One region of the Streptomyces sp. HNM0645 genome, then DNA from elsewhere that is predicted to be linked to it. Evidence: riboswitches for the same ligand, from Rfam matches in the RefSeq annotation. Region 1 holds a riboswitch; the other holds the start of a gene.
What was found. Region 1 has a riboswitch for S-adenosylmethionine ahead of QMZ92_RS32080 (aminotransferase class V-fold PLP-dependent enzyme). Riboswitches for the same ligand answer to the same signal wherever they lie in the genome.

Region 1 (3,798 bases):
GCCGACCGTCGAGGAGTACAAGGAGATCACCAGCGGCCACGGCCACCACTGATCCCCTTCGCTGATCGCAGCGATCGCCACGGCCGGGTGACCACCCGGCGACCGCCAGGCGGAGAGCCCCGTCCATCCGATGGACGGGGCTCTCCGCCGTCCCGGGGCTCGATAGGGTGGGGGCATTCCCATCCGGACGGACCCAGGAGCGACCATGAGCGCTGTGACCCCCGCAGGTGGATCCACCGCGGCGGGCCTTTCCTGGCCCGAGGTGCTGGACTCCCTGCTGTACGGCCGTGACCAGAGCGCGGAGGCGACCGCCTGGGCCATGGACCGCATCCTGCGGGGCGAGGCGACCGACGCGCAGATCGCGGGCTTCGCCGTGGCTCTGCGGGCCAAGGGCGAGACCGTCGAGGAGATCTCCGGGCTCGTGCGGACGATGTACGAGCACGCCCGGACGATAGAGGTGCCCGGTGACACGGTCGACATCGTGGGCACGGGCGGCGACGGCGCCAAGACCGTCAACATCTCCACCATGTCCGCGATCGTCGTGGCCGGCACCGGTGCGAAGGTGGTCAAGCACGGCAACCGGGCCGCGTCGAGCGCGAGCGGAGCCTCGGACGTCCTGGAGAAGCTCGGCGTCAATCTGGAGCTGACGCCGGAGCGGGTCGCCGCGGTCGCCGAGGAGGCGGGGATCACCTTCTGCTTCGCGGTGAAGTTCCACCCGGCGCTGCGGCACGTCGCCGCGGCCCGCAGGGAGCTCGGAATCCGTACGACTTTCAACTTCCTGGGTCCGCTGACCAACCCCGCTCGGGTGAGGGCCCAGGCCACCGGCGTCGCGGACGCCCGGATGGCCCCGATCATGGCCGGTGTGCTGGCCGCGCGGGGCTCCAGCGCGCTGGTCTTCCGCGGCGACGACGGCCTGGACGAGCTCACGACGACCGCGACCTCGCGGGTGTGGGCGGTCCGGGACGGTGCCGTGCACGAGGAGGCCTTCGACCCCCGGGACGTGGGCATCGAGCTGGTCCCGGTGGAGGCGCTGCGCGGCGCGGACGCCTCGTACAACGCGGATGTCGCCCGTCGGCTGCTCGCCGGGGAGACCGGGCCCGTGCGGGACGCGGTCCTGCTGAACTCGGCCGCGGCGCTGGTCGCGCTCGGCGGGGACGAGGGTGATCTCGTGGACCGGCTCAGGGCCGGAATGGCCCGGGCCGCGGAGTCCATCGACTCGGGGGGGGCGAAGCGGGCGCTGGACCGCTGGGTGGCGGCGAGCAACGCGTGACGTGACGCGGGGCGCAGTCCGGATGGCGGACCGCGCCTTGCGCACAGTGGGGCGTATGGCAGGATGCTTCCCAAGGTCATGAGTGACAGCGACTACGGCCCCGGCCCGCTGTCCGGCAACCCTCCGTCCGTGGCGGGGTGCCCCGGGTGAAGACCAGGCCGTGGGCAGCGAGGTCCACGGCAAGCGCGGACCCCGCGGACATCGGTGAATGTCGCAGCCCTGGGGTCCTGGTCCTCGAGGGAGCTGTCTCGTGAGCAAGCGAATGCGTTAGGGCCCCTCGGCCCCTTTTCCCCCTCCGTGCGCGCCTGTTGTGCCGTGCGTCGAGGCAGCACCCGTATACGGAGCGGCCGTTGCCGGCCGTCGTGCCGCCGTGCGGGTCCTTCACGCCCATTTCGCCCTTACCTGCCGGGAGATACCGCCATGTCCGTGCGCCCGCACACCGTCGAGACCGCCACCCCTGCCGCCGCCTCCGCCGCCTCCGCCGCCTCCGCCGTCACGTCCGCGGACGGCCCGGCCGGAGCCGTCGCGGCCGTCGCCCGAACCGCCGCCGGCGACCACGACCCCTGCTGCGGCGCCCCGCTGCCGGTGCTCGGCCGGGACGTCGCCGTGCCGCTCGTGACCGCCGGCGAAGTCACCTACGCCGCACTCGACTACGCGGCCAGCGCCCCGGCCCTGCAGCGCGTGTGGGACGACGTCGCCGCGTACGCCCCGTACTACGGCAGCGTCCACCGCGGAGCCGGGTACCTCTCGCAGTTGTCCACCGACCTGTTCGAGAACAGCCGGGCCACGGTCCACGAGTTCCTGGACTGCCGCGACGGCGACCAGGTCGTGTTCACCCGGTCGACGACCGACTCGCTGAACCTGCTGGCCGGCGCGCTCCCCGTCGGCTGCGAGGTCTTCGTCTTCGAGACCGAGCACCACGCCGCCCTGCTGCCGTGGGCGTGCGCCCGTGTGACGTACCTGAACGCCCCGCGCACCCCGGGCGAGGCGGTCCGGACGCTGGAGTCGGCGCTCGCCCGCCGCGACCCCTACGGCCCTGCCCTGGTCTGTGTGACCGGTGCGTCCAACGTGACCGGCGAGCTGTGGCCCGTACGGGAACTGGCCGCTGCGGCGCACGCCCACGGCGCGCGCATCGTCCTGGACGCCGCCCAGCTCGCCCCGCACCACCGCGTCTCCGTGCGGGACCTGGACGTCGACTGGGTCGCCTTCTCCGGGCACAAGCTGTACGCGCCGTTCGGCTCCGGTGTCCTCGCCGGGCGTGCGGACTGGCTGCAGGAGGCCGAGCCGTACCTCGCGGGCGGCGGCGCCTCGCGGAAGGTCTCGCGCCGCACCGACGGCGGCGTGGACGTCGAGTGGCACACCACCGCGGCCCGCCACGAGGCCGGCTCGCCGAACGTCATCGGCGCCTACGCGATCGCCTCCGCCTGCAGGGCTCTCACGGAGGCCGGCTTCGACGCCCTCGTCGAGCGCGAGCGGCACCTGATCGCGAAGGTCCGTGCGGGTCTCGCCCAAGTGCCCGAGGTCCGGGTGCTGTCGCTGTTCGGCGACGACTCCCCCCGGGTCGGCGTCATCTCCTTCGTGGTGGAGGGCTGGAACAGCTCGCACTTCGCGGCCGCGCTGTCCGCCGAGTACGGCATCGGCGTGCGCGACGGACTGTTCTGCGCCCACCCGCTGGTCCGTACGCTGCTGGGCGGTGACCCGCAGGAGGTCGGCGAGTGCGGTGCCCCGGAGGCCGGGCCGGGCGAGCGAAGCGAGGCGGGGGTCCACCCGGCCGAAGGCCGGGGGAGGCCGCTGAACGCGATCCGGGTCAGCTTCGGGGCCGGTACGCCGGACGAGCACGTGGAGCGGTTCGTGGGGGCGGTCACGGAACTGGTGCGCGACGGTGCGAGGTGGAACTACCGCACCGAGGACGGGCGTTGCGTTCCCGCCGTGTGAGCCGTGTGAGCCGTGTGAGCCGTGCGGGCCGGACGGGACGGCAGCGGGGCCTCTCCCGCGTCGGCGCCCGCCGGCCCGACCGCTCCGCGCGCCCCCGGCCGGCTCCGCACCGTCCAGCACGGGACGCCGGGCCCGAGCGGTCCGGCGGGCACCGGCCGACCCGGTGCCCGCGGCGCCGGGGACCCGAGTGCGCCCGTCGGCCTCCGGCCGGCCTCCGGCTCGCGCGGCGAGCTACGCGTCGAGTCCGATCGCGAACGCTGCCTCCAGGTCGTGCTGGGAGTACGTACGGAACGCGACATGGGTGTCGGTGGCCTCGACTCCGGGGATCTTGCTGATCCGCCCGGGGATCACATCGGCCAGGTCGTCGTGCTTCGCGACCCTGACCATGGCGATCAGGTCGTAGGTGCCGGTGACCGAGAAGACCTCGCTGACGCTGTCCAGGGAGGCGATCGACTCGGCGATCTCGGGAATGCGGTCCACGCTGGTCTTGATGAGCACGATCGCGGTGATCACGGCTGTCCTTCTCCCTCGGTGGCCGCTGCTGGGGGTTTCACTCTAGCGGCCTGTCGGAATCGGCCCCACGCGTAGAGGAA
Region 2 (3,798 bases), on a different contig from region 1:
CGCCGAGCTGCCCGTCGCCGCCGTCGCCGCCGTCCTCGCCGCCCACGGTGACCGAGTAGGTTACGGTCGCCGTTTTCCCGGCCGGGATGGCACCCGAGTACGAGAGCACGGGCTCGGCGTACACCACCCGGCCGAGGGTGGTCCGGGCGTTGCGGTCGTAGACGGCGTCGTCGAGGGTGCCGCCGAGATCGTCGGTGAAGCGCACGTCGGGGAGGTCCCGCTCGCCGTTGTTCGTCGCCCTGATGGTGAACGTGAGGGTGTCCCCGAGGGCGACCCTCTTCGCCGACGCAGTCTTGGTGATCTCCAGATCGGGGGCCGGCGCCGACAGGGCGGCAGCCGCCGGCACGAAGCCCGTCGTGACGGCCGCGGCACCCGCGGTGACCGCCAGGGCCCCGAGGAACCGGGGCCGATCGCCTCTGCTGCGCCCGCGGTCCCTCGTCAGGTCCTGGCCGGACACGGCCCGAACGGAACGGAAGACCCGAGCACGCTGTGAACTCGAATTGCCCATAAGTCCGAAATGTAGGCAATCATTCCGGCTGGGCCGTGTTACGCCGCGCCCGTGTTGCGCCGCCCCGCCCGGCTCGCGTACTCGGCGATGTCCGCCATCGGCGGACGCTCCTCCGTGTCCACCGCGTGCGTCCTCGGGACGAAACCGCCCTCGCCGCGCTCGAACTGGGTCAGTGCCGGGCGGACCAGGTGCCCGCGCGAAAGGCGCAGCTGGGCCGTGCGGTAGATCGCCGCCGCCATCCGGCCCAGCGCCTGCCCGTCCTGGTGGCGGTGCAGCCGCACGCCTACGTCCACCTGCGCCAGCGCGTCCAGGCCCACCGTGTGCAGCGCGTCCACCAGCAGGCCCAGCTCCACCCCGTAGCCGACCGGGAAGGGCAGCCGCTCCAGCAGCGAGCGCCGCGCCGCGTACTCCCCGCCGAGCGGCTGGACGAATCCCGCGAGCTGCGGCCAGTGCAGATTGAGCAGGGGGCGCGCCACCAGCTCGGTCACCCTCCCGCCCTGGCCGGGTGCGTCACCGAGCGGCCGGTCGTACATCGCCTTGACGAACTGCACCTCGGGGTCGGTCAGCAGCGGTCCGACGGTCCCGGACACGAAGTCCGCCGAGAACTCCTTCAGGTCGGCGTCCACGAAGCAGACGACGTCGCCGACGGTCGCCAGGAGGGAGCGCCACAGCACCTCGCCCTTGCCGGGCACGGCCGGGACGCGCGGGAGTATCGCGTCCCGGTGCACCACCCGGGCGCCTGCGCGTGCGGCGACCTCGGCGGTGCGGTCCGTCGACCCCGAGTCGACGACGACCAGCTCGTCCACGAGCGGCACCGCGTCGGTCATCAGGTCGCGCCGGATCACGGCGACGATCTCCCCGACCGTCGCCTCCTCGTTCAGTGCGGGGAGCACCACGCTGACCGTGGTGTCCTGCTTGGCGGACAGCAGCCGGTCCAGTGGGCGGTCCGCCATCGACCAGGACCGCCGGGCCAGCCAGCGCTCCACCTCTTCCAGCACGTGATCTCCATCTCGCGGATCGGACGACCATCTCAAGCGTCCGGGGGTTCGGTTACAGTCTTGAACAACGCGGACCGCCGATGCATGTCGGGGTCGCCGCGCCGAGACAATCGAATCGAGACAATCGAATACCGCTCATCCAGAGGGGCAGAGGGACACGGCCCGTTGAAGCCCCGGCAACCCTCCAGCCGATCTCGCCGCCCATCGCGGCCGAGGCTCACGGCTAGGGAAGGTGCCAATTCCGTCTCGCGGTGAAACGCACCGCGGGGAAGATGAGGAGAAAGGGCCTCGCCTCCATGGCTGTGCAGACTGTTGCCACCACCGATTCTGCCGACACCGTCGATCTGGGCCCCGCCTCCGGGCTCTCCTGCCGCGAGTGCGGCGAGCGCTTCGCCCTCGGTCCGATCTTCGCCTGCGAAGCCTGTTTCGGGCCGCTCGAAGTCGCGTACGACCTGCCGAGCGGCGACGCCGAGGAACTGCGCAAGCGGATCGAGAGCGGTCCGGAGAACATCTGGCGCTACGCGCCGCTGCTGCCCGTGCCCGCCGACGTGGCGAGCAAGCCGAACCTGAACCCTGGCTTCACCAAGCTCGTCCAGGCCGACAACCTCGCCCGCGAGCTCGGCGTCACCGGCGGACTCTGGGTCAAGGACGACTCCGGCAACCCGACCCACTCCTTCAAGGACCGGGTCGTCGCCCAGGCGATCGAGGCCGCCCGGGCCTTCGGCTTCACGACCCTCTCCTGCTCCTCCACCGGCAACCTGGCCGGTGCCGTCGGCGCCGCGGCCGCGCGCGCCGGCTTCCGCTCGTGCGTGTTCATCCCGCACGACCTGGAGCAGGGCAAGGTCGTCATGGCCGCCGTCTACGGCGGAGAGCTGGTCGGCATCGAGGGCAACTACGACGACGTCAACCGCTTCTGCTCCGAGCTCATCGGCGACCCGGCGGGCGAGGGCTGGGGCTTCGTCAACGTCAACCTCCGCCCGTACTACGCCGAGGGCTCCAAGACGCTGGCGTACGAGATCTGCGAGCAGCTCGGCTGGCGGCTGCCGGACCAGATCGTCATCCCGATCGCCTCCGGCTCCCAGCTCACCAAGATCGACAAGGGGCTCCAGGAGCTGATCAGGCTGGGTCTGGTCGAGGACCGGCCCTACAAGATCTTCGGCGCCCAGGCCGAGGGCTGCTCCCCGGTGTCCGTGGCGTTCAAGGCCGGCCACGAGGTGGTCAGGCCGCAGAAGCCGGACACCATCGCCAAGTCCCTGGCGATCGGCAACCCGGCGGACGGTCCGTACGTGCTCGACATCTGCCGGCGCACCGGCGGTGCCGTCGAGGACGTCACCGACGAGGAGATCGTGGACGCGATCAAGCTGCTGGCCCGCACCGAGGGCATCTTCACCGAGACCGCGGGCGGTACGACCCTCGGTGTGGCGAAGAAGCTGATCGAGGCCGGAGTGATCGACCCGGCCCTCACGACGGTGGTCGTCAACACGGGTGACGGCCTCAAGACCCTCGACGCGGTGGCCCCGACCACGGGTATGTCCGCAGTCATCCGCCCGAACCTGGACTCCTTCCGAGAGGCTGGCCTCGCATGAGCGTCAACGTCCGCATCCCCACCATCCTCCGCACCTACACGGGCGGCCGGGCCGAGGTCCCGGCCGAGGGCGCCACCCTCGCCGAGGTCATCGCCGACCTGGAGAAGAACCACACGGGCATCGCGGCCCGGGTCCTGGACGACCAGGGCAAGCTGCGCCGTTTCGTGAACGTGTACGTCAACGACGACGACGTGCGTTTCGAGCAGGGCCTGGAGACGGCGACGCCGGACGGTGCCGGGGTGTCGATCATCCCCGCGGTGGCAGGCGGCTGATCGCCACGCAGAGTCAGCAGAAGCGCCCCCTCCGCAAGCTCGGCGGAGGGGGCGTTTCTGCATGGTTGAGCGCGATAGAGTTGGGGAAGCCCCCTCCGCTGCGTGTGCCAGGCGCATATGAGAATGCGGTCGCGCACGACAAGAAACAGCCAAAGTGTTCGAGCGTGATGCGCAATAAGTGCGCTTTGCCCGGCCCGACTTGCCCGGGAACGCTCACATTTCTGCTAATTCATCCTTTCGGTCCTGCCCGGAATTCTCGTCCGATTGACCTGTTGCAGACGGCAGTTGGACAGATACATTCAGCCGCGGTCGACGCGTTCCGGCGCACATCCATGGGTCATCCGTATGCCCCTCCGGGCACCGGGGGACTCCGCTGGGTGAGGTCTGACCCGGGTCCGCGAAGTGCGGTCCTGTGCAAGGGCCAGTAATAGGGG

Region 2: another riboswitch for S-adenosylmethionine. It lies ahead of thrC (threonine synthase); the one in region 1 lies ahead of QMZ92_RS32080 (aminotransferase class V-fold PLP-dependent enzyme).

Annotation. Positions count from the first base shown of each region.
Region 1 covers NZ_JASHLT010000063.1:24,634-28,431, reverse strand. Annotated here, with positions in the region: gene qcrB (cytochrome bc1 complex cytochrome b subunit) at 1-52, shown strand, start outside; gene trpD (anthranilate phosphoribosyltransferase) at 206-1,270, shown strand; SAM riboswitch class IV at 1,345-1,462, shown strand; gene QMZ92_RS32080 (aminotransferase class V-fold PLP-dependent enzyme) at 1,691-3,205, shown strand; gene QMZ92_RS32075 (Lrp/AsnC family transcriptional regulator) at 3,437-3,718, opposite strand; gene QMZ92_RS32070 (rhomboid family intramembrane serine protease) at 3,715-3,798, opposite strand, start outside.
Region 2 covers NZ_JASHLT010000038.1:60,437-64,234, forward strand. Annotated here, with positions in the region: gene QMZ92_RS24570 (DUF11 domain-containing protein) at 1-457, opposite strand, end outside; gene QMZ92_RS24575 (glucosyl-3-phosphoglycerate synthase) at 547-1,506, opposite strand; SAM riboswitch class I at 1,639-1,785, shown strand; gene thrC (threonine synthase) at 1,803-3,092, shown strand; gene QMZ92_RS24585 (MoaD/ThiS family protein) at 3,089-3,364, shown strand.